4 regions of the Streptomyces sp. NPDC002994 genome follow, and region 4 is predicted to be linked to each of the others. Evidence: riboswitches for the same ligand, from Rfam matches in the RefSeq annotation. Region 4 holds a riboswitch; each other region holds the start of a gene.
The links. A riboswitch is a leader RNA that binds a small molecule or an ion and turns the genes downstream of it on or off. The one in region 4 is predicted to bind cyclic di-AMP.
Positions count from the first base shown of each region.

Region 1: linked by a shared signal. The riboswitch ahead of ABZX79_RS16570 (transglycosylase family protein) and the one ahead of ABZX79_RS04600 (LysM peptidoglycan-binding domain-containing protein) in region 4 are both predicted to bind cyclic di-AMP.
Region 2: linked by a shared signal. The riboswitch ahead of ABZX79_RS13025 (NlpC/P60 family protein) and the one ahead of ABZX79_RS04600 (LysM peptidoglycan-binding domain-containing protein) in region 4 are both predicted to bind cyclic di-AMP.
Region 3: linked by a shared signal. The riboswitch ahead of ABZX79_RS28055 (LysM peptidoglycan-binding domain-containing M23 family metallopeptidase) and the one ahead of ABZX79_RS04600 (LysM peptidoglycan-binding domain-containing protein) in region 4 are both predicted to bind cyclic di-AMP.

Region 1 is NZ_JBEXNQ010000011.1:22,770-28,651, forward strand. Features, by position in the region: gene ABZX79_RS16560 (septum formation initiator family protein) at 1-129, opposite strand, end outside; gene eno (phosphopyruvate hydratase) at 253-1,539, opposite strand; gene ABZX79_RS16570 (transglycosylase family protein) at 1,766-2,467, opposite strand; cyclic di-AMP (ydaO/yuaA leader) riboswitch at 2,471-2,645, opposite strand; gene ABZX79_RS16575 (transglycosylase family protein) at 2,914-3,870, opposite strand; gene ABZX79_RS16580 (cytochrome P450) at 3,983-5,236, opposite strand; gene ABZX79_RS16585 (nucleoside triphosphate pyrophosphohydrolase) at 5,316-5,882, opposite strand, start outside.
Region 2 is NZ_JBEXNQ010000008.1:165,364-171,245, forward strand. Features, by position in the region: gene ABZX79_RS13015 (peptidoglycan DD-metalloendopeptidase family protein) at 1-1,590, shown strand, start outside; gene pcrA (DNA helicase PcrA) at 1,638-4,088, opposite strand; cyclic di-AMP (ydaO/yuaA leader) riboswitch at 4,391-4,556, shown strand; gene ABZX79_RS13025 (NlpC/P60 family protein) at 4,555-5,757, shown strand.
Region 3 is NZ_JBEXNQ010000024.1:46,738-52,619, reverse strand. Features, by position in the region: gene ABZX79_RS28060 (alpha-galactosidase) at 1-1,377, shown strand, start outside; cyclic di-AMP (ydaO/yuaA leader) riboswitch at 1,718-1,891, shown strand; gene ABZX79_RS28055 (LysM peptidoglycan-binding domain-containing M23 family metallopeptidase) at 1,894-2,811, shown strand; gene ABZX79_RS28050 (SGNH/GDSL hydrolase family protein) at 3,001-3,792, shown strand; gene ABZX79_RS28045 (STM4011 family radical SAM protein) at 3,745-4,656, opposite strand; gene ABZX79_RS28040 (STM4012 family radical SAM protein) at 4,665-5,882, opposite strand, start outside.
Region 4 is NZ_JBEXNQ010000003.1:176,940-182,821, reverse strand. Features, by position in the region: gene ABZX79_RS04610 (SDR family oxidoreductase) at 1-639, shown strand, start outside; gene ABZX79_RS04605 (SDR family NAD(P)-dependent oxidoreductase) at 656-1,453, opposite strand; cyclic di-AMP (ydaO/yuaA leader) riboswitch at 1,936-2,100, shown strand; gene ABZX79_RS04600 (LysM peptidoglycan-binding domain-containing protein) at 2,105-2,866, shown strand; gene ABZX79_RS04595 (DUF4873 domain-containing protein) at 3,043-3,312, shown strand; gene ABZX79_RS04590 (SpoIIE family protein phosphatase) at 3,489-5,882, shown strand, end outside.

The DNA of each region.
Region 1 (5,882 bases), on a different contig from region 4:
CCGGCCGGTGAGCCGGGAGCGGCGGGCCTGACGGCGGGTCTGCGAGCGGTAGACACGGGCGGCGGTCTGCTCGCCGAGCAGCCGAATCCTGGTCGCAGTGGAGAACCGGTCCCGGTCCTTCCCGGCCATGTATCCCGCCTCCCCTGCCGTTACGCACGTACGTCCCCGGACACGGTACGGGACCGCGGCCGGGGACGTACGTACGACTGGCTGTGCTGTGGTGTCAGGGCTTGCTGTCAGCCCTTGCTGTGCTTATCCCTTAAAGCGGGGGAAGGCGGAACGACCCGCGTACACCGCCGCGTCGTCGAGGATCTCCTCGATGCGCAGCAGCTGGTTGTACTTGGCGACGCGCTCGGAGCGGGCCGGGGCGCCGGTCTTGATCTGGCCGCAGTTGGTGGCGACGGCGAGGTCGGCGATGGTGACGTCCTCGGTCTCACCGGAGCGGTGCGACATCATGCACTTGAAGCCGTTGCGCTGCGCGAGCTCGACGGCGTCCAGGGTCTCGGTCAGCGAACCGATCTGGTTGACCTTCACGAGCAGCGAGTTGGCGGCGCCTTCCTCGATGCCGCGGGCCAGGCGCTCCGGGTTGGTGACGAAGAGGTCGTCGCCGACGATCTGGACCTTGGCGCCCAGCTTGTCGGTGAGGACCTTCCAGCCGGCCCAGTCGTCCTCGAAGAGCGGGTCCTCGATGGAGACGAGCGGGTACGCCGCCACGAGCTCCTCGTAGTACTCCGTCATCTCGGCGGCCGAGCGGGACTTGCCCTCGAACTCGTACGAGCCGTCCTTGTAGAACTCGGACGCGGCGACGTCGAGCGCGAGCGCGATCTGCTCGCCCGGGATGTAGCCGGCCTGCTGGATGGCCTCGAGGATGAGGTCGAGCGCGGCGCGGTTGGAGTCCAGGTTCGGGGCGAAGCCGCCCTCGTCGCCGAGGCCGGTGGACAGGCCCTTGGTCTTCAGGACGGACTTGAGGGTGTGGTAGACCTCCGTGCCCCAGCGCAGGGCCTCGGAGAACGACTCGGCGCCGATCGGCGCGATCATGAACTCCTGGATGTCGACGTTGGAGTCGGCGTGCGACCCACCGTTGAGGATGTTCATCATCGGAACGGGCAGCAGGTGCGCGTTCGGGCCGCCGAGGTAGCGGAAGAGCGGCAGGTCCGACGCCTCGGAGGCGGCGTGCGCGACGGCGAGGGAGACGCCGAGGATGGCGTTGGCGCCGAGGGAGGCCTTGTTCTCGGTGGCGTCCAGGTCGAACATGGCCTGGTCGATCAGGCGCTGCTCGGTGGCGTCGTAACCGACGAGCTCCGGGCCGATCTGCTCGATGACGGCGAGGACGGCCTTCTCGACACCCTTGCCCTGGTAGCGGTTCGGGTCACCGTCGCGAAGCTCAATGGCCTCGAACGCTCCGGTGGAGGCACCGGACGGAACAGCAGCACGACCGGTGCTGCCGTCGTCGAGGCCGACCTCGACCTCGACCGTGGGGTTGCCTCGGGAGTCCAGGATTTCCCGGGCTACGACGACGTCGATGGACGGCACGAGCATCTCCTTCTGGGATGTGACGCTAGGGGTGCAGGGTCACTTTGGCCTTGCGACAAGAGCCTAACCGGCTCGGGGGCATCGGTCGGCCGTTCGCCCGCCCCGTGGGACAAGAAGAGGTCCGAATACCCGCAATAGCGGACGTAACTCTTCTGGTCAGTACGGCAGAACCCCGGCCCGGCGCGTACGGGGGGAGCGCGCCGGGCCGGGGTGGTGTGGGGGTGTCGCCGGGTCAGCTCAGGTGCAGCTGCTGGCCCGGGTAGATGACATCGGCGTCGCTGACGATGTCCTTGTTCAGCTCGAAGAGCTTCTCCCAGCCGCCCTTGACCTTCTTCGCGTCGGCGATCTTGCCGAGGGTGTCGCCGGACTTGACCTTGTACTCGCCGTCACCCTTCTTGATCTCGGCGGGCGCGGCGGGCTTCGCGGTCTCGGCCTTGGGCTCGGCCTTGGGCTCGGAGCGGACCTCGCTGCGCGAGGCGGGCTGCTCGGCGGCGCGCGGGGCGGCCTGCTCCTGCTTCTTCTCCGTGGAACCGGAGGTGTCGACACCCGGGTCGACACCGTCGTTGGTCAGGCCGCCGGCACCGGCGCAGGCCCAGGCGCCCGGGCCCTGCATGTCGAGGAGCTTCTCGGCGGTGGCGATCTGCTGCGCCTTGGACGCCTTGTCGGCGGTCGGGGCGTACTGCGTGCCACCGGCCGCGGCCCAGCTGGACGCGGAGAACTGCAGGCCGCCGTAGTAGCCGTTGCCCGTGTTGATGGACCAGTTGCCGCCGGACTCGCACTGGGCGACAGCGTCCCAGGTCTCGACGGAAGCGGCGGAGGCCGAGGTCGCGCCCATCAGCGGGACGGCGACAGCGGCGCCGGTGATACCGGCGAACGCGGCGAAACGCATGGCCTTGGACGGGGCACGGTGCTTGGCCTTGCTGGAAAACAGCATGCGACATCTCCTCACCGACGCCTACGAGGTGAGCTGTCGGGTTCGGGCCAAGTGAGTGCCCGGCCGCACGACGACCTGCGTCGCGCGGCTTTACCCCAAGCCGGTTCCGTTCGTCTTTCGACGTCCGGGCCCGGCGCCTACCTGGGTCCCCCGCTCCTGCCTACGGCGCTTTACGCGTCAGTTCCCCCCGGCCGCCGGCAGGATTCGGCGTGACGGTCGACGGGGCCCGCGGTGGCGAGCGGTCTGACGGTAAACACATGAGCCCTTGATGTTCAAAGACGCACATCAGGGAGATATCGCCCTTCCCTGCCCTTACCTGACCCACATTCGCGCAGGTCAGGGGAGGAACGGGCGGATCGTCCGGGCCGCGCCCACCAGTTGAGGCAAAGAGACCCTTGTCTCACTTATGCCAAACTGGACATAGCGGCCCGAACTACCCCCCGAAATCAGCCCAGATCGAGGCTCTGGCCAGGGACGATGAGGTCCGGGTCGGAGCCGACGGTCTTCTCGTTCGCGGCATAGAGCGCGGCCCAGCCGCCGCTCACGTCGTGCGCGTCGGCGATGGCCCAGAGGTTGTCACCGGCGCGGACGGTGTACTCGCCGTCGGCGTTGGCGGCGTCACGTGTCGATCCGTCACCTCGGGAGGCGTGGCGGCCCGATTCGCGCCCGATGCCCGGATCACCGGATACGGCGCTGTCGGCTTCCCGCGCCTCTTCGCCGCGGTGCTTGCCCTTGGAGGTGCCCTCCTCGGGGGTGGGCGAGGCGGTCCCGGGGGAGGGGGCCTCGGGGTCGTCAGACGTCTTGGCGTCCTCGGACACCGGGGGCGCCGTCGGCTCAGCGGTTTCGTCCGCCTTGTCGGCCTTGTCAGCCTCGTCAGCCTTGTCGGCCTTCACGCTCTCGTCGCCGGTCCCGGCGGGCGCCTCGGTCGTCGGCTCGGACGGCTCCTGGGTCTCGGCGTTCTCCGGCGTCGCGGTCGACGTGTCGTCCTTCGGCTCGGCGGTCGCACCGTCATCCGGGGCGGCGTCGTCACCCTCCGTCAGGCCGGAGATGAGCGCGCAGCTCGGCCACGCCTGCGGTCCCTGGTCGGCCAGCACCTTCTCCGCCACCTGGATCTGCTGGGAGCGGCTGGCGAGGTCGGCGCGCGGCGCGTAGGCCGTACCGCCGAACTTCTGCCAGTTCTCCGGGGAGAACTGAAGCCCGCCGTAGTAGCCGTTACCGAGGTCGGCGCTCCACATGCCGCCGCTCTCGCAATCGGCGACTCGGTCCCAGGTCGTGGCTTCGGCAGCGTTCGCGCCGGTCGCGCCGAGCAGCGGGATGGCGATGGCCGATCCGGCGACTCCTGCCGCGACGACGAGAGCTGGAGCCTGACGGGGGCGGCGGTGCTTACCGTTCCCGGAGCGCATGCGGTGGCCTTTCGAGTGACGGCTGAGGTTGACGGTGAACGTAGCCCTACTCGAACGTTTGTTACAAGTCGATGCAGCGTAGATCACGTGAAGGTCTCGAATTGACGTAGCGTCACCTCGTTTCGGCGTCGAACTCCACGGGCAAGGTGCGCAGTCCGCGCATGATGAGGCCGCCGCGCCACCGCAAATCGTCAGGTTCCACCGCAAGCCGCAAGTCCGGCAGGCGTCGCAGCAACGTCGCGATCGCCGCCTGCCCTTCGAGCCGCGCCAGCGGCGCACCGAGGCAGTAGTGGATGCCGTGCCCGTAGCCGAGGTGCTGGTTGTCGCGGCGTGAGAGGTCGAGCGTGTCCGGCTCACCGAAGCGCTCGGGGTCCCGGTCCGCGGCGGCGAGTACGACGAGCACGGGGTCGCCGGCCGCGATGTCCTTGCCGCCCAGGGTCAGCGGCTCGGTGGCGTACCGCCAGGTGGCGAGCTCCACCGGCCCGTCGTAGCGCAGGAGTTCCTCCACCCCTGTGGCGAGCAGCTCCGTATCCCCCTCGGCGAGCGCGCGTTGGAGGCGTTCGCGCTGCTCCGGGTGGCGCAGGAGCGCGTACACGCCGTTGCCGATGAGATTGACGGTCGTCTCAAATCCGGCGAAGAGGAGAATGAAGGCCATCGCGGCCGCCTCGTTCTCGGTGAGGTGCTCGCCGTGGTCGCTGGCGCGGATGAGGCCCGAGATGAGGTCGTCGCCCGGTTCTTCCCTTTTACGGTGGATGAGTTCGGCGAGGTAGTTGCGCATCTTCTTCACCGACCGGGCCACTCCCCCACGCGGCCCGCCCCCGTGCCGGATCATCATGCCCGCCCAGTCGCGGAAGTCGTCCTGGTCCTCGCGCGGTACGCCGAGCAGGTCGCAGATCGCGTAGATGGGGAGCGGAAAGGCGAAGTCGTGGATGAGGTCCGCGCTGCCCTCCGCGATGAAGTTGTCGATGAGCTGGTCCGTAAGCTCCTGCACCCGCGGCGCGAACTCGGCCACCGTGCGCGGAGTGAACGCCTTCGACACGAGGCGCCGCAGGCGCGTGTGGTCCGGCGGGTCGATGTTCAGCAGATGCGTCATCAACTCGGCCTTGCGCTCGCCCGGAATGCCGGTCTTGCCCTTGGCGTGCGCGGAGCCGGCGTGATGGGCCGGATCCTTCGAGAGCCGCTGGTCGGCGAGAGCCTGCCGCGCGTCGGCGTACCGCGTCACCAGCCACGCCTCGACCCCGCTGGGAAGGGATGTCCGATGTACGGGCGAGTGCTCACGCAGCCAGGCGTACGCCGGATAGGGATCGGTGGCGAACTCCCAGGTGAAGAGTTCGGGCATGGGGGCGGGGTGAGGCTGGTCGGGCATGCCCCCGACAGTATCGGCCGCCCTCGAGAGGAATGCCGAGGCCAGGTCCCGGACCGAGCACTACGACGATGAGCAGGAACTACTCGGCGCGGCCCTCCGCTGCTCGGATCGCGTCCCGGTACGTGCGGGCCGCGGCACGCAGCGCCGCCTCCGGGTCCACGCCGGACGCCTCCGCCCGTACCGCCATCGCCAGCAGTTCGTAGCCGATGCCTTCGCCCGCCGGCAGGGGGACGTCGAGGTCCGCGGTGCGTACGCGGGAGGAGAGCTTCGCGGCCAGGGCGAGGCCCGGCTGGCCGAGGGGGACGCCGTCCGTGACCGAGTCGCGCTGCTTCTCGTCGGCCTTCGTCCGCAGCCAGTGCGCCTTGACCTCTTCGGGGGTCTCGGCGGTGTCGTCGCCGAAGACGTGCGGGTGGCGGTGGATGAGCTTGTCCACGATCGTCCCGGCGACGTCGTCGATGGAGAACGGCTCGTCCGGATCTTCCTGGGCGATACGCGCGTGGAAGACGACCTGGAGGAGTACGTCGCCGAGCTCCTCGCGCAGTTCCTCGCGGTCACCGTCCTCGATGGCCTCGACGAGTTCGTACGCCTCCTCGATGCCGTACTTCGCGAGTCCCTTGTGGGTCTGCTGCGAGGACCACGGGCATTC
Region 2 (5,882 bases), on a different contig from region 4:
CACGCCCACGCCGGGTACGACGGCTACTCCACCGGCACGTTCCACACGGATCCCCTCTTCGGAGCCCTCCCCGCCCAGGGAAGTCACTACGAAGCCGGCCACAGCGGCCAGTACGACACCACGCAGTGGGACGCCACGGGGGCCCAACAGGCGGTCGGTTACGACGCGTACGGCACGCACCAGCAGGGGCAGGGGCAGGGGCAGCAGTACGACGCCACCGGAGCGTGGCCCACCGCCGCCTATCAGACGGCGGCCGAGATCCCGGCCCAGTCCACCGGCCAGTGGGACTCCAACGCCTGGAACCAGACAGGGCAGTTCGACACCAGCCACTTCACCACCGGCCAGTACGAGACGGGCCAGTACGGAACAGGCCACCTCGACACGAGCCAGTACGACACGAGCCAGTACGACAGCGGCTCGTACGAGACAGGTCAGTACGAAACAGCCCAGGTCACCCAGGCCGCAGACGCCACCGGGCAGTGGAACGCGACACCGGGCTACGACAACGGCGCGTACGACACCGGCGCGTACGACGCCACCGCGTGGAACACCGGCGCGTACGAGAGCGCCCCGCCTCAGCAGCAAGTCTTCTACGAGACAGCCGAGTTCCCGGTCGCTGACCTGGCCGACATGGCCAACCGGGCTGACGACACGCCCGAGGCCAAGCACGAATACGCCCCGGATCACGCGTCCGAACAAGAACACGAGCCTGAACCGGAGACCGAGCCCGAGCCCGAGCCGGAGCTCGAACACGCACCGGCCGCAGCAACAGCCGCCTCAGCCACCGCTCCCGGCTCCCGATCGGCCCGCCGCAGCGCAGGCAACGGCAACTCCGGCCGCGGCCGCCGCCGCACCCCCGCCAAGCGCTCCGCCCTCCTCACCGTCGCCGTCCCCTCCGCCTGCGTGATGGGCGTGGCCGGCATCGCCGCCGCCTCGGTCGGCAGCGTCGGCGGCGGCACCCCCGCCGAGGAGAAGAAGGACACGACCAAGACGGTGACCGCCGCCGACCCCGGCTCGGTCAAGCCCGTAGCGGTCAACAACAAGCTGGACACCCAGCTCGCCGCCCTCGACGAGGACGTCAACGACTTCGCCGACCGCGCGAGCCGCACGCAGGAACGTATCGACCTGCAAGCGCGCCAAGCCGCCGAGAAGAAGCGCAGGGCCGAGGAAGCCGCCCGCAAGGAGGCCGCCCGCCCGAAGTTCGCCCTGCCGGTCGAGCAGCACGGCCTCAGCGCGTACTACGGCCAGGCCGGCATCAACTGGATGTCCGTGCACTCCGGCATCGACTTCCCCGTCTCGTACGGCACGCCTGTGATGGCGGCGACCGACGGCACGGTCCGTACGCAGTACAACAGCGCCTACGGAAACATGGCGATAGTGACCGCCCCCGACGGCACGGAGACCTGGTACTGCCACCTCAGCAGCACCAAGATCCGTTCCGGCTCGGTCCAGGCCGGCGACACCATCGCGTACTCCGGCAACTCGGGCAACTCGACGGGCCCGCACCTCCACTTCGAGGTGCGTCCCGGCGGCGGGTCGGCGATCGACCCCCTGCCGTGGCTCCGCAGCCACGGCCTCAGCCCGACGTAAACCCCACGCGAAGCGGTAGGCCGTAAGCCGTAAGCCGGAAGAAGCCGCTACAGCTTCTCGACCGGCGCGTAGCGCAGCAGCAGCTTCTTCGGCCGCTCGTCGCCGAAGTCGATCGTCGCCTGTGCCTCCGACCCCGTCCCCGTCACCGTCATCACGGTGCCGAGTCCGAACTGGTCGTGCGTGACCCGGTCCCCGACCGAAAGCGCGACCACCGGCTTGTCCGACGTACGCCGCGTGGCGAACCCCGAAGCGCCGCCGCCACCACCGCGCGACCGCGAGGCCAGCGAGGACGACAGCGACGAAGCGACGCCCGACACCGGTCCCGCCGGGGCCTGCGCGCCCTTGCGCTTCCACGTCAGGTACGTCTCCGGGATCTCCTCCAGGAATCGCGACGGCGGGTTGTACGAGGGCTGTCCCCACGCGCTGCGCATCGAGGCCCGCGTCAGGTAGAGCCGCTCGCGGGCGCGCGTGATGCCGACGTACGCGAGTCGCCGCTCCTCCTCCAGCTCCTTGGTCTGGCCGAGCGCGCGCATGTGCGGGAAGACGCCGTCCTCCATGCCGGTCAGGAACACCACAGGGAACTCAAGCCCCTTGGCGGTGTGCAGCGTCATCAACGTAATGACCCCGGACCCGTCCTCGTCCTCATCAGGAATCTGATCGGAGTCGGCGACGAGCGCGACCTTCTCCAGGAATTCGGCCAGCGTCCCGGGCTCGTCGCCTTCCCGCTCCTGCTCGAACTCCAGGGCGACCGCGGCGAGTTCCTGAAGGTTCTCGATACGTGTCTCGTCCTGCGGGTCGGTCGAGGCCTGGAGCTCGGCGAGGTAACCGGTCCGCTCGAAGACGGCTTCGAGCACCGTGGCGGGCCCGGCGCCCGACTCGACGATCGTACGGAGCTCCTCCATCAGCGTGTTGAAGCGCTTCACGGCGTTCGCCGAGCGGGCCGCCATGCCGTACGCCTCGTCCACGCGCCGCAGCGCCTGCGGGAAGCTGATCTTCTCGCGCAGCGACAGCGCGTCGATCATCGCCTCGGCGCGGTCGCCGATGCCCCGCTTCGGTACGTTCAGGATGCGGCGCAGCGGGACGGTGTCCTCGGGGTTCGCCAGGACGCGCAGGTACGCGAGCACGTCCCGGACCTCCTTGCGCTCGTAGAAGCGCACGCCGCCGACGACCTTGTAGGGCAGCCCGACGCGGATGAAGATCTCTTCGAAGACGCGGGACTGGGCGTTCGTACGGTAGAAGACGGCGACGTCGCCGGCCTTCGCGTCGCCCGCGTCCGTCAGCCGGTCGATCTCCTCGGCGACGAACTGCGCCTCGTCGTGCTCGGTGTCGGCGACGTACCCGGTGATCAGCGAGCCCGCCCCGGCGTCCGTCCACAGGTTCTTGGGCCGGCGGTTCTCGTTGCGCTCGATGACGGCGTTGGCGGCCGTGAGGATGGTCTGCGTCGAGCGGTAGTTCTGCTCCAGCAGGATCGTCTTCGCGTCCGGGTAGTCCTCCTCGAACTGGAGGATGTTGCGGATGGTGGCGCCGCGGAAGGCGTAGATCGACTGGTCGGCGTCACCCACGACACACAGCTCGGCGGGCGCCTGGTTCTCGCCCGACGGACCTACCAGTTCGCGTACGAGCGTGTACTGAGCGTGGTTGGTGTCCTGGTACTCGTCGACCATGACGTGCCGGAAGCGCATCCGGTAGTGCTCGGCGACGTCCGGGAACGCCTGGAGCAGGTGCACGGTGGTCATGATGATGTCGTCGAAGTCCAGGGCGTTGGCCTCGCGCAGCCGCGCCTGGTACATCGCGTAGGCCTGCGCCAGGGTCTTCTCGAAGCCGTCGGCGGCCTGCCCGGCGAAGGTCTCTTCGTCTATCAGCTCGTTCTTGAGGTTCGAGACCTTGGCGCTGAAGGCCTTCGGCGGGAAGCGCTTCGGGTCGAGGTCCAGATCGCGGCAGACGAGCGCCATCAGGCGCTTCGAGTCGGCGGCGTCGTAGATCGAGAACGAGGACGTGAAGCCGAGCCTCTTCGACTCGCGGCGCAGGATGCGCACGCACGCGCTGTGGAAGGTGGAGACCCACATGTGACCCGCACGCGGGCCGACGAGCTGCTCCACGCGCTCCTTCATCTCGCCCGCGGCCTTGTTGGTGAAGGTGATCGCGAGGATCTGGCCGGGGTGCACACCCCGCTTGGCCAGCAGGTATGCGATCCGGTGGGTCAGGACGCGGGTCTTGCCCGAACCCGCGCCAGCCACGATGAGCAGCGGCGATCCGGCATGGACGACGGCGGCGCGCTGCTCTTCGTTCAGCCCGTCGAGCAGCGCGGCGGCGTCCACGACCGGGCGCGGCGCGCCGTCCCTGTAGTGCCCGTCCCTGGGCGCCGGAGGCGCGTCGAAGGCGCCGCCGAAGAGGTCGTGCGGGACCTCCTCCGGGGCGTGATCCTCGGGGGGCGGCGGGGCCGGCTCTTCCGCGTGCTGGAGGTCGGCCAGGAAGCTGTCGTCAAAGAGGCTGCTCATCGTTTACCAAGCTTAGGCGGGACCACCGACAGCCCGCCCCGGATTCCACCGGGGCCACCCGGATCCGGCCGGGCGAACCCGGCGCTCCGCCACTTCGCACGCCTGCCGTCGCCCTCTGTGACCTTGCGCACGCCCGACGGCCGACCGAGGGACCGGGCTGCGGGACGCACAACGGAACCAACTCGACCAGGTCACGAAAATGTATCGGGCATATCGAACATCGGGCTTCCCAGCACTCACCACTGTTGGCTAGCGTGCCGAGTCGGGCGGCTCGTACCCCAGCCGGCGAACAGCGCCGGAGCGATCAGCCCACGCCGAATCCGGCCTGCCACAGGGCAGTTCGGAACCGGGGACCCACGCGCACCACCTGGGGTGAATCGGTCCGCAGTCCCACGGACCGTAGGGCACCTTCCGTTCGTCCCGCCCGAACCCGACAGCTAACCCGGTAGGCGGTCCACGGAAGGAGATGCCGGCCTTGGCGTCGCATCGCAAGCCGCGTGCCCGTACACGCACCACCGCACCCGCACTGGGCATCACGACGGCCGCAATCGCCTCAGTCGGCCTGCTCGCCCAGACAGCGGGCGCGGCACCCACCGCGCCGACGGCTCCCAAGCCGACCGTCGAAGAGGTGCGGAAGAAGGTCGACGACCTCTACCGGCAGGCCGGCACGGCCACGCAGAAGTACAACCTGGCCAAAGAGAAGACGGAGCAGCAGCGGAAGTCCGTGGACGGCCTGCTCGACGCCGTGGCCGAGCGGACAGAGAAGCTGAACGAGGCCCGGCGCAAGCTCGGCAGCTACGCGGCCGCACAGTACCGGTCGGGGTCGGTCACCCCGACCGCCGCGCTGCTCCTCGCGGACAGCCCCCAGGCGTACTTCGACCAGAACCGGCTGCTGGACCGGATGACGGAACGCCAGCAGACGGATGTCACCGACTTCGAGACGCAGCAGGCGGCGGCGTCGAAGAAGCGCGCCGAGGCGACGCGGAGCCTGGAGAGCCTCACCGCGTCGCAGGCATCCCTCAAGTCCTCGAAGCAGGACGTGCAGACGAAGCTCGCACAGGCGCGCGAGCTGCTGTCCCGGCTGACCGCGCAGGAGAAGGCGCGGCTGGCGACGCTGGAGAAGGCGCGGGAGGCGGAGGCGCGGCGCAAGGCCGAAGCGAAGGCCAAGGCAGAGGCGGAGGCGGCCAAGGCGGAGCGCAAGCGCCAGGAGGAAGTGGCACAGAAGGACGAGAGCGATACGGGAACGGGTACGGGTACGGGTACGGGTACGGGAGCCGATACAGGCACGGGTTCCGGCACCGGCACCGGCGACGCGTACGCCGCCAAGGCCGAGAAGGTCCTGGCCTTCGCCCGCGCCCAGATCGGCAAGCCGTACGTCTGGGGCGCGGCAGGCCCCAGCTCGTACGACTGCTCCGGCCTCACCCAGGACGCCTGGAAGGCCGCCGGCGTCGACCTCCCCCGTACCACCTGGGACCAGGTGAAGGTCGGCACGCGCATCGCGACGGACAACCTCAAGCCGGGCGACCTGGTCTTCTTCTACGACGACATCAGCCACGTCGGCATCTACATCGGCGGCGGCAAGATGATCCACGCCCCGAAGCCCGGCGCGTACGTCCGCGAGGAGTCGATCTACTACATGCCGATCTACGGCAGCGTGCGCCCCGCCTAGCCCGAAAGCGCCTGTGCCGGGCCGCGTTTGAGTTGGCCTTTCCTCATCGTCCTCCTGTCCTCCTGTCCTTCGCCGGTCCGGCAGGACAGGACGATGAGAAGTCACCTGAACTGGGCGGTGGTCTC
Region 3 (5,882 bases), on a different contig from region 4:
CCCGACGGGACGGTGCAGATCACCGGCGGGGCGGGACACGACGACTCGGGTCTGCTGCGGCTGGCGCCCGGCGGAACGTACACCACGCCCGTCTTCGCGGGGCTGTGGAGCGACGGCGGATTCGGCGGGGCGAGCCGGGCGTGGCACGCCTGGCAGCTCGCGCACGTCATGCCCGACGCTCGCAGCTCGCGGCCCGTTCTCTACAACTCCTGGGAAGCGACCGGGTTCGACATCTCCGAGGGCCAGCAGCTCGCGCTGGCGCGGCGGGCCGCGGACATCGGTGTCGAGCTGTTCGTCGTGGACGACGCGTGGTTCGGCGCGCGGGTCAGCGACCGCGCCGGGCTCGGGGACTGGACGCCGAATCCGGACCGCTTCCCCGGCGGGCTGAAGCCGCTGGCCGACGAAGTGCACGGGCTGGGCATGCGGTTCGGGATCTGGGTCGAGCCCGAGATGGTCAACGCCGACAGCGATCTGTACCGGGCGCATCCCGACTGGGTGCAGCATCATCCGGGGCGCACCCGCACGGAGTTCCGTAACCAGCTTGTCCTCAATCTGGCGCGGGACGACGTCCAGGCGTACCTCTGGGAGCAGCTCGACGGGTTGCTGTCGAGCGCTCCGATCGATTATGTGAAGTGGGACTTCAACCGCTGCTTCACCGACGCGGGCTGGCCGGGCGAACCGTACCCGCAGCGGCTGTGGACCGAGCACGTGCACGCCCTGTACGCGCTCCTCGACCGGCTGCGGGCCGCGCATCCCGGCGTCGCCTTCGAGTCGTGCTCGGGCGGCGGCGGCCGGATCGACCTCGGGATTCTGTCCCGTACCGACCAGGTGTGGACGTCCGACAACACCGACCCGCTGGACCGGCTCGCCATCCAGCACGGCTTCAGCCAGCTGCACCCGGCGCGGGCGATGGCCGCGTGGGTCACCGACAGCCCGAACACTCAGCTCAACGGGCGGGTCAGCTCGCTGCGCTTCCGCTTCGTGAGCGCGATGGCGGGCGTGCTCGGCATCGGCGGCGATCTGACCGGCTGGGGCGAGGACGAGATCGCCGAGGCGCGCGAGTGGGTGGACCTGTACAAGGAGATCAGGCCGGTGGTGCAGCACGGCGAGCTGTACCGGCTGCGGGCGCCCGACGGCGGGCTCAGCGCCGTTCAGTACGTGCGCGGTGACGACACCGTCGTCCTCGCCTGGCTCCAGGCGCAGCATTACGGCGAGGAGCAGCCGCCGCTGCGTCTGCGCGGGCTGGACCCGGCTGCGGCGTACGCCTGCCTCGACACCTCTGCCGTGCACCGGGGTTCCGTACTGCTCCACCGGGGGCTTCGCACCGCGCTGCGCGGCGATCTCGACGCGGCGGTCTTCCGGCTGCGGAGGACGTGAGCCCTGGGATTTGACGCCCTTACAGTGCAGTGCGGGAGGTAAGTGGCAGTTAGGGCGAAACGGACCATTTCGGTGTAACTCCCCATGGGGGTACGGGAAATGGCGGGGCTGCTGGTGAGCAGGATCATATTCGTGACGGTGCGTGGCGAAGCGCTGCGAGGAAATGCCAGTTGGCGGGCGGGGCGTAAAGATCCGTAATCCACAGAGGGTGACGGGAATTGCTCCATGAATTCTCGTGGGGCAATGGCGGAATGAATGGACTGGCTTGTACGGGAGAGCCGCGTCGGCTTACGGTCACCGTCAATCCGGGTGGACCGCCGAATCCTGCCACCTCCCGGAATCCGCACTCACACTCACTCACGCGTGGCAGGAGCGGGGGAACCAGGTAAGTACGCCGGTCATCGGGGAAGTTCCCCGTCCGGACCGGCTTTGGGGTTAAGTCGCGCACCAGCGCGGCCGGGCATCTCCAGCCCGAACCCGACAGCTCACCTCGTAGGCGCCGGAGAGGAATGTTCCATGCCCGCAAAGGGTAAGCACCGCCGCCCGAGGTCCAACTCGCTCACTCGCGGATTCGTCGCCGCCGGAACGGGCGGGGCCGTACTCGCACTTCCGCTCATCGCCGCCACCGGTGCGAACGCCGCGGAGAAGGCGGCCCCGGCCGCCGCGTCCGCCGGCAAGTCCGCCCCCTCGGCCGCTTCCGAGAAGGCCGCGCCGACGAAGAAGGCCGGCACCAAGACCTACTCCGTGGTCTCCGGCGACTACCTGTCGAAGATCGCCGACGAGCAGGACGTGCGGGGCGGCTGGCAGAAGCTGTACGACGACAACCGTGAGGTCGTCGGCGGCAACCCCTCGCTGATCCTGCCCGGCATGAAGCTGACCATCGGTGCGAAGGCCGCTGCCCCCGCGAAGGCCGCCGCCCCGGCGAAGGCCGCTCCGGCGAAGCCCGCCCCCGTGAAGGCGGCCCCCAAGGCCGCCCCGAAGGCCGAGGCCCCCAAGGCCGCCCCCGCGGCCGCCGCGCCGAGCACCGGATCCGGCTTCACCGCCCCGGTCTCCGCGGGCGTCACCACCCCGTACCGCATGGCCGGCGGCAGCTGGTCCAGCGGCTACCACACGGGCGTCGACTTCTCCGCGTCCAGCGGTACCCCGGTCAAGGCGGTCGGTGCCGGCACCGTGGTCTCCGCGGGCTGGAGCGGCTCGTACGGCAACGAGGTCGTCATCAAGCACGAGGACGGCCGCTACTCGCAGTACGCCCACCTGTCCTCGCTGTCCGTCTCCTCCGGCCAGAGCGTCGGCGGCGGCACCCAGATCGGCCTCTCCGGCAGCACGGGCAACTCCACCGGCCCGCACCTGCACTTCGAGATCCGGACCGGCCCGAGCTACGGCTCGGACGTCGACCCGCTGGCCTACCTGCGCGGCCACGGCGTCACCATCTGAACCATCTGATCTGCCTGCACGCTCTCGTACGCCCCCTTTTCGCTGCCACATCCGGCGGCAAAAGGGGGCGTACGTGCTTTTTCGGTCTATTCCGGGTTGGGTGAATCTTGACCGGTGTCATATATCACGCTGCGTCAACCCCTCCCTACGGTGGCGTAGGTCACTCGCTCCAGTGAAGGATGTGCCGACGTGGCAGACGATTCGAGATCATTCAATGCAGTCACGATCGGGTCGTACGCGGCGATCGGCGACAGCTTCACCGAAGGCGTCGGAGATCCCGGACCCGACGGTGCGTTCATCGGCTGGGCCGACCGGCTCGCCGTACTCCTCGACGACCGCGTCCCCGAGCACACCTTCCGCTACGCCAACCTCGCCGTACGCGGCCGTCTCCTCGACCAGATCGTGGCCGAGCAGGTCCCGCGCGCTAAGGAGTTGGCACCCGATCTGGTGAGCTTCTGCGCCGGGGGCAACGACATCCTCCGGCCGGGCAGCGACCCCGACGACGTCGCCGAGCGCTTCGAACGGGCCGTCGCGGACCTCACCAACGCCGTGGGCACCGTCATGGTGACCACCGGCTTCGACACGCGCGGCATTCCCGTGCTGCGCCATCTGCGGGGCAAGATCGCGACGTACACGGCGCACGTACGGGCGGTCGCCGACCGGTACGACTGCCCGGTGCTCGACCTGTGGTCGCTCAAGTCCGTACAGGACAGGCGCGCCTGGGACGGCGACCGGCTGCACCTCTCGCCCGAGGGGCACACCCGGGTCGCCCTGCGCGCCGCCCAGGTGCTCGGGCTCGACGTACCGGCCGACCCGGACCAGGCGTGGCCGCCGCAGGCGCCGCGCGGCACGCTGGAGGCGCGCCGGGACAACATCCAGTGGGCGCGGGAGCACTTGGTGCCGTGGATCGGGCGGCGGCTGCGCGGGGAGTCGTCAGGTGATCACGTCGAGGCGAAGAGGCCCGATCTGCTGCCCCTGTGAGGGCAGGCGGGTGGCGGCCGGTACGCGCTCCAGAACGCCGCCCGCGAACACGTCGTACAGCGGCAGCGTCTCCAGGTGGACGTAGCCGATGTGACAGTCGCAGGCGGCGAGGGGGCAGGCGCGCGGGCGCAGTGCCTGGCGGTACGAGCCGTCGTAGAGATTGCCGAGTTCGGTGGGCACGAAGTGGCAGCGGCGGACCCCGCCTTCGCCGTCCACCGAGATCACCGACTCGCCGGTCCGGCAGGGGAGACCGGCGGAGGCGTGGGGGTGGCGGCTGTACGGGAAAAGGGGGTCCAGGGCCGTCCAGTGGCCGGCTTCCTCGTCCGTGTAGGTGCGGCCTTCCGCCGCGTTGATCCACAGGTAGACCTCGGAGGGGAGCGCGGCGCGCAGCCTGCGCGCCTCTTCGAGATGTTCGGGGAAGCCGACGACGCCGACGCTGAAACGCACGCCACCGGCGGTGAGTTCGCGGCACTTGGCGAGGAAGCGGTCGTACGGTGTCTGGCCCGGGTGGTACGTGCACCACAGCGCCAGCGTGCCGAGGTCGGCGCCGGCTTCGCCTTCGGTGAGCCAGTCGGTGCGGCAGCTCAGGTTCGTCTGGATGGCGACGCGCCGGATGTGCGGCAGCCGGGACAGCTCGGTCAGGGCGCGGCGGTACCAGGAGCGGACCAGGCCCTCGCCCCAGGGTGTGAAGAGGACGGAGAGGCGGTCGCCGGTCTGCGCGGCGGCCCACTCGGTGAAGCGCTCCAGCGCGGCGCGGTCGGCGCTCAACTGCTCGCGGCTGTCACGCCGCTTGGCGAACGGGCAGTACGGGCAGTCGTAGTCGCAGGAAGCGAGGGGGCCGCGGTAGAGGATCGTGAGGTCCATGGCCGGGCTCACTTCAGTTCGTACGCGGCCATGGCGGCCCGTACGGAGTTGGAGAAGAGCTCGGGGCCCAGCGCGTCGGAGTGCGCGAGGCCTTCGGGGGACAGGCGGAGCAGGCCCTTCGGCGCGCTGTCGTCGAGCCAGCCGCGGTCGGCGAAGCGGTCGAGCTCGGCGGGGAAGTCGGCGGCCGGGTCCGCGGCGAACCGTTCGCGGTAGCCGGACAGGGGCATGCCCTCGGCCTGGAGGAGCGACTGGAGGAGGTGGCGGCGGCGTGCCTCGTCGGCGTCGACGTACCGGCCCACCTCCGCGCGGGAGAAGTCTTCCGTGGCGGTGTAGTCGTCGATGATCGTGCGGATCTCGCGCATGTCGACGGCGTAGTCGAAGGAGTAGTGGAGCGCGGAGGTGTACGAACGGGCTCCGCAGCCGAGGCCGATCATGCCGTCGGTCTGGCAGGCGTAGTCGTCCGCCGCCTGCTTCGGCGCGTCCGTGCGGCGGAACATGCGCATCGAGACCTGCTCGTAGCCGTGGGCGAGGAGGTGGTCCCTGCCCTGGCGGTAGAGGCGCAGCCGCTGGGTGTCCCAGGCGGCGTCGGCCTCGGCGCCGAGGCGGCCCAGGCCGGTGAGCGGGCGTACGTACAAGGGGTAGAGGTAGAGCTCCTCGGGCCGCCAGGCGAGCGCCGCGTCGAGCGAGGCGCGCCAGGTGTCGGCGCTCTGGCCCTCGATGCCGTAGATGAGGTCGATGTTGAGGACCGGGATGCGGGCGTCGCGGACGGCGGCGAGGGCCGTCTCGACGTCGGCGCGGCGCTGGGGGCGCACGGCCGCGCGGGCCTCGGAGTCGACGAAACTCTGGACGCCGAGGCTGAGGCGGGTCGTGCCGCGTTCGGCGAGCACGGCGAGACGGTCGGGGGTCGCGGTGGCCGGGGACGCCTCGACGGACAGGGGTACGGAGCTCAGCTCCGCGCCCATCCGCTTCTCCGCTATGTCGCAGAGCCGTTCGAGCTCGCCGGCGTTGAGGAAGGTGGGGGTGCCGCCGCCGAATGCCGCGGCGGCGAATCCGACTCCGTCGTCGCCCAGGGCTTCGCGGACGGCGGTGGCCTGGCGGTCGAGCGCGTCGAGGTAGCGGCCGGTCAGTTCGTCGGGGGCGCCGATCCGGGTGAAGAGGTTGCAGAAGCCGCAGCGGACCTCGCAGAACGGTATGTGGAGGTAGAGGGAGAGAGCGTTCTTGGGCTC
Region 4 (5,882 bases):
CTTCCGGAGGAGGACAAAGAGGCCGCCGAGACCTCCCGCCTCGTCGAGGAGGCGGGCCGCAGGGCTGTCGCGGTGAGCTGCGACATCCGGGACGAGGAGCAGTGCCGTGCGCTGATTGACCGCGCGATCACGGAATTCGGCCACATCAACATTCTGGTGAACAACGCCGCCTATCAGATGTCCCAGCCGGACGGCATCAGCGCCATCACGACCGATCAATTCGACCGGGTCATGAAGACCAACCTCTACGGCATGTTCTGGCTGTCGAAGATGGCCCTCCCCCACATCCCCGAGGGCGGCTGCATTATCAACTCGTCCTCCGTCCAGGCGTACAAACCCAGCCCTCATCTGCTCGATTACGCCATGACGAAGTCGGCCATCGTCGCGTTCACTCAGGGGCTGGCGCAAATGGTGGCGTCCAGCGGCATCCGGGTCAACGCTGTCGCTCCCGGCCCGGTATGGACGCCGCTGATTCCGGCGACCATGCCGGACACCACGAAGTTCGGAAAGCAGGCGCCTCTGGGCCGCCCGGCACAGCCTGCCGAGATGGCCCCGGCCTACGTATTCCTCGCTTCTCCGCAGGCGAGCTACATCACGGCTGAGATTGTCAACGCCACCGGGGGCACACCTCTGCCGTAAAAGAGCAGGAAGGCGCTCACTTCGGTTCGCCGGATCCGGGTTCCGCCATTTTCCGGTGGGCGGCGGCCTTGACGCTGTCGGGGACGACCTTGTTGACCAGCCCTTGCGCCTTGGTCTTCACGGAGCCCGCCACGACCTTCTTCCGGCCGGCCATCAGCGCCGCGAAGCCCTGCCTCGCCACCTCTTCGGGATCGTCCTTCTTCTGCCGCCCGACCTGGGTGTCATCCATGCCGGCGCGGTGGAAGAAGTGGGTCTCCGTCGGGCCGGGCATGACCGACGTGATCGTCACCGCGGTGTCTTTCAGTTCGTTCTGCAACGCCTGGGCGAACGACTGGATGAAGGACTTGGAGGCGTTGTACACCGCCTGGAAGGAGCCCGGCATCGTTGCCGCGATGGACGACGTGAACAGGATTCTGCCCTCGTCGCGAGCGACCATGTCGGGCAGCAGGCCCTTCGCCAGCCGCACGGTGGACGTGATGTTGAGGTCGATGACACGCAGCTGGTCGGCGAGGTCCGTGTCGAGGAAGGCCCCGCCCTGCCCGACGCCGGCGTTGAGTGCGGCGGCGGCGACCGGCCGCCCGGTCGCCGTGATGGCGCCGAGCAGTCGCTGCGTGCCGTCCGGTGTCGCCAGATCGGCCTTCACGATGTGTACGTCGGCTCCATGGGCCCGCACTTCGTCCGCCGCGAGGGCGAGGTCGGAATTCTCAGCGGCCAGCAGAAGGTCGAATCCATTTTCAGCGAATTGCTTGGCCAGCTCGAAACCGATTCCGCTGGAGGCACCGGTAACGACGGCCAGAGGCCTGGTTTCGTTCATGTGGGATGGATACCCGCGCGAGGCTGTTTGTATCAGTTTATTCCAGTTTGCCCAATGCCGCCCATGACCGGACCGTCGCGGAGCAACTCCCTTCAGCGCGCGGTGGACTTGCGGAAAGGGGCGCGCAAGTCGCCGCGGGGACAGAGGAGTTACGGCGTTCGGCGCAAGCACTCCCGGCCCACACCGCTCCAATAGCACGCATTCCGCCCACGAATGACCAATGTGGGCGGTTTGCCTGAATGGTCGGCCGCTCGACGTCATCCGTGACAGGAGTCACGTCGGCAGCGAAACGCGGTAGTGCCAACGCCTCAGTTCCCGTCAATAGAGGGAAAGTTGCGCCTGCCGCCCACGGACAGTGACAGAAGTTTCCACGTCCTGATAGGCCATCTCCATTGCGACGCGGAATCCGGGGCTTGTTCTTACCTGCCTGTCTCGCTTACCGTCACCGTCAATCCGGGTGGACCGCCGAATCCTGCCGCCGTCCGGAAACCGCACCCACTCACACTCACGTACGGCAGGAGCGGGGGAACCAGGTAAGCCGCCGATCCGGAATCCGGAACGGCTTGGGGTGAAGTCGCATTGACCGTGCGACCGGGCATCTCCAGCCCGAACCCGACAGCTCACCTCGCAGGCGACGGAGAGGAATTCGTTATGCCCTCGAAGGGTAAGCACCGTCGTCCCAAGGCCAGATCACTCACTCGCGGTTTCATCGCCGCGAGCACGGGTGGCGCCGCACTCGCCCTGCCGCTGATCGGGGCGACCTCCGCCACCGCCGCGCAGCCCGCAGCTGTCGAGAAGGCCGCGCCGGCCGTCGCCGCCGCCGCGAAGAAGGCCGAGCCCAAGACCTATTCCGTGGTCGCGGGTGACTCCCTGTCCAAGATCGCGGACGCGCGTTCCGTGAGCGGCGGCTGGAAGAAGCTGTACGAGGACAACCGTCAGGTCATCGGCGACAACCCGGCGCTGATTCACCCCGGCCTCAAGCTGACGATCGGCGCGAAGGCCGAGCCGAAGGCGAAGACGCCCGCGAAGGCCCCGGCCGAGCGGGCCGACCGCTCCGAGACCCGCACCGCCGTCACGAAGACCACGACGTACGCCAACAACCTGGACGGCTGGATCAAGGAGTCGCTGGCCGTCATGGCCAAGCACGGCATCCCCGGCACGTACGAGGGCATCCACCGCAACATCATGCGTGAGTCCTCGGGCAACCCGATGGCGATCAACAACTGGGACTCCAACGCCGTGGCCGGTACGCCGTCCAAGGGGCTCCTCCAGGTCATCCAGCCGACCTTCGCGGCCTACCACGTGCCCGGTACGTCGATGGACAGCTACGACCCTGTCGCCAACATCACCGCCGCGTGCAATTACGCCGCGGACCGCTACGGCTCGATCGACAACGTCAACGGACCGTACTAAAGCGACCGCCGGGGCGGGTGAACACCCTTCCCGTAGCGAGTGATTGAGAAATTCACGGCCGTGCGCTCCAGCAGGGCGCCTGAGGGCACCCCGCTGGAGCGCACGGCCGGTCGTACACCCAGCGCACCTCGCCCCTGTGGTAGGACGCGGCGGCCGGTGGGCGCACACTGGGGACCATGAGTAACTACCAGGGCCCCGCGGTCCTCATCACCGGTGACGTCGAGATCGAGGTCGTGGCCACCCTCAGCGGCGGCCGCGCCGAGCTGGCCGAGTGGGGCGGCAGCGCGCAGACCGACAAGGTGACAGAAGAGTTCTTCGCGGCGATGGAGGGCGACCGCGCCACGCTGCGGCTGCCGGACGGCCGGGAGGCGAGCGTCCTGGCGAAGCGCACCGCCATCGGCAGTGGGCGGCTGAAGATTTCCGGGGTCGGCTCGATCCCGTTCTAGGCGGCGCCGTCACCCTCGACGGCTGCCCCTAAAATGCCACGCAATGCTAAAAATAGGGCATGAGCGGACGCCTCGGACGATCCAGGCATGTCGGGTCACCGCGCTCGTCACGGCGAGGAGTGCTTTCCCGGCTGGAGGCGCGCAGCGCCGCCGGTCAGGTCCTCTTCCTCCAGATCATGGTCGCGGTGCTGCTGATCACCGCCGCGGTGGTCGCGCTCGCGTTCCAGACGCGCCACGACAGCGAGCGGGACGCCCGTAACCGCTCGCTCGCCGCCGCGGCGGCCTTCGCGGACGCCCCGGGCACCGTCGACGCCCTGCGGTCTCCCGACCCGGCCGCGGTTCTGCAAGCCCACGCGGAGTCGGCCCGGCGGGGATCGGGCGTGGACTTCATGGCGGTCATGGCCCCGGACGGCACCCGGTACGTCGACACCGATCCGACGCTGATCGGCGAGCGCGCCGAGGATGTCGAACGCGCCTCGGCCGGAGAAACCTTCACGGAGATCTTCACGGGCGCCCCGAACGACGCGGCCCGCGCCGTCGTGCCCGTGGTGGACCGCGCCGGTTCCGTCGTCGGCCTGGTGGCCGCCGGTGTCACTGTCGAGAACGTCGGTGACGCGGTGGACCGCCATCTGCCGATGCTCCTCGCCTCCGCCACCACCGCACTCGTTCTCGCCACGGGCAGCTCCGTGCTCGTGAGCAGGAGGCTGCGCCGGCAGACGCACGGCCTCGGCCCCACCGAGATGACCCGGATGTACGAACACCACGACGCGGTTTTGCACGCCGTCCGGGAAGGGGTGCTCATCGTCGGGGACGACGGCCGGCTGACGCTGGTCAACGACGAGGCACGCAGGCTCCTGGAGCTGCCCGCGGGCGCGGAGGGCCGGCACGTCACCGAGGTGGGCCTCGATGCCCCCATCGCCGAGCTGCTGGTCTCGGGCCGCGCGGTGACCGACGAGGTGCACCTGGCCGGGGATCGTCTGCTGGCTGTCAATACACGGCCCACCGCCCCGCACGGAGGTCCTCCCGGCACTGCCGCGACGCTCCGCGACACCACCGAGCTGCGCGCGCTGTCCGGCGCGGCGGAGGTGGCCCGGGAGCGCCTGAAACTGCTGTACGACGCCGGGGTGCGGATCGGTACCACGCTGGACGTGATGCGTACCGCCGAGGAACTGTCCGAGGTGGCGGTCCCCCGGTTCGCGGACTTCGCCACGGTGGAGCTGCTGGACCCCGTACTGCAGGGCGAGGAGCCGACGGGCGCGTACACCGAAATGCGCCGCGCCGCTGTGAGCGGCCGCCGTGAGGAGGGCCGGCCTTTCCAGCCGGTGGGCGACCTGATCAGATTCGTCGTCCCCACGACGCCGATGGCAGCGGCGCTGGCAAGCGGCCATGCGGTGCTGGAGGCCGATCTGACGGTGGCCCACGGCTGGCGGTCCCAGGATCCGGTGGGGGCCGACCGGGCCCTCGCCTACGGCATCCGTTCGCTGGTCTCGGTGCCGTTGCAGGCCCGTGGTGTCGTCCTGGGCATGGCGAATTTCTGGCGCGCGGAGCCCACTGAGCGTTTCGGGGAAGAAGATGTGGCGTTCGCCGAGGAACTCGCGGCCCGCGCGGCGGTCGCCATCGACAACGCCCGTCGCTTCACCCGCGAACACACGATGGCCGTAACGCTCCAGCGCAGCCTGCTGCCCCGCGTCCTGCCCGAGCAGGACGCCGTGGATGTCGCCTACCGCTATCTGCCCGCGCAGGCCGGGGTGGGCGGCGACTGGTTCGACGTCATCCCGCTGCCGGGGGCGCGGGTCGCCCTGGTCGTCGGCGACGTCGTCGGCCACGGCCTGCACGCCGCCGCCACGATGGGCCGGCTGCGCACCGCCGTCCACAACTTCTCCGCCCTCGACCTGTCGCCGGACGAGCTCCTGGGCCACCTCGACGAGCTGGTCTCCCGTATCGACGACGAGGAGGGGGACGACGACGGCGACGGCATCGCGGGCGCCACCTGCCTGTACGCCATCTACGATCCGGTCTCCGGCGTGTGCAGCATGGCTACGGCCGGGCACTTCGCCCCCGCGCTGGTCCGCCCCGACGGCACGGTGGAGATCCTGGACATGCCCGTCTTTCCGCCGCTCGGCCTCCACGGCCTGCCCTTCGAGACCGCCGAAGTGCCCCTGCCCGAGGGCAGCCGGCTCGTCCTTTACACCGACGGCCTCATCGAGCACCGCGACCGCGACATCGACACCGGCCTGCGCCTCCTGCGCGACACCCTCGCCGACGCCACGAACCCGACGCCCGAGGAGACCTGCCAGGCCGTGTTCAGTGCGATGTTGCCGCCGCACCGCAGTGACGACATCGCGCTGCTGGTGGCCCGCACTCATCTGCTGGACCGTGCCCGGGTCGCCGACTGGGACGTCCCGGCCGACCCCGCGGCCGTCGCTCCCGTCCGCGCCGCGTGCGGCCGTCAGCTGGAGACGTGGGGGCTCGGGGAGATCGGGTTCACCACCGAACTCATGCTGAGCGAACTCATCACCAACGCCATCCGCTACGGCTCCGAGCCGATCCACGTGCGGCTGATGTACGAG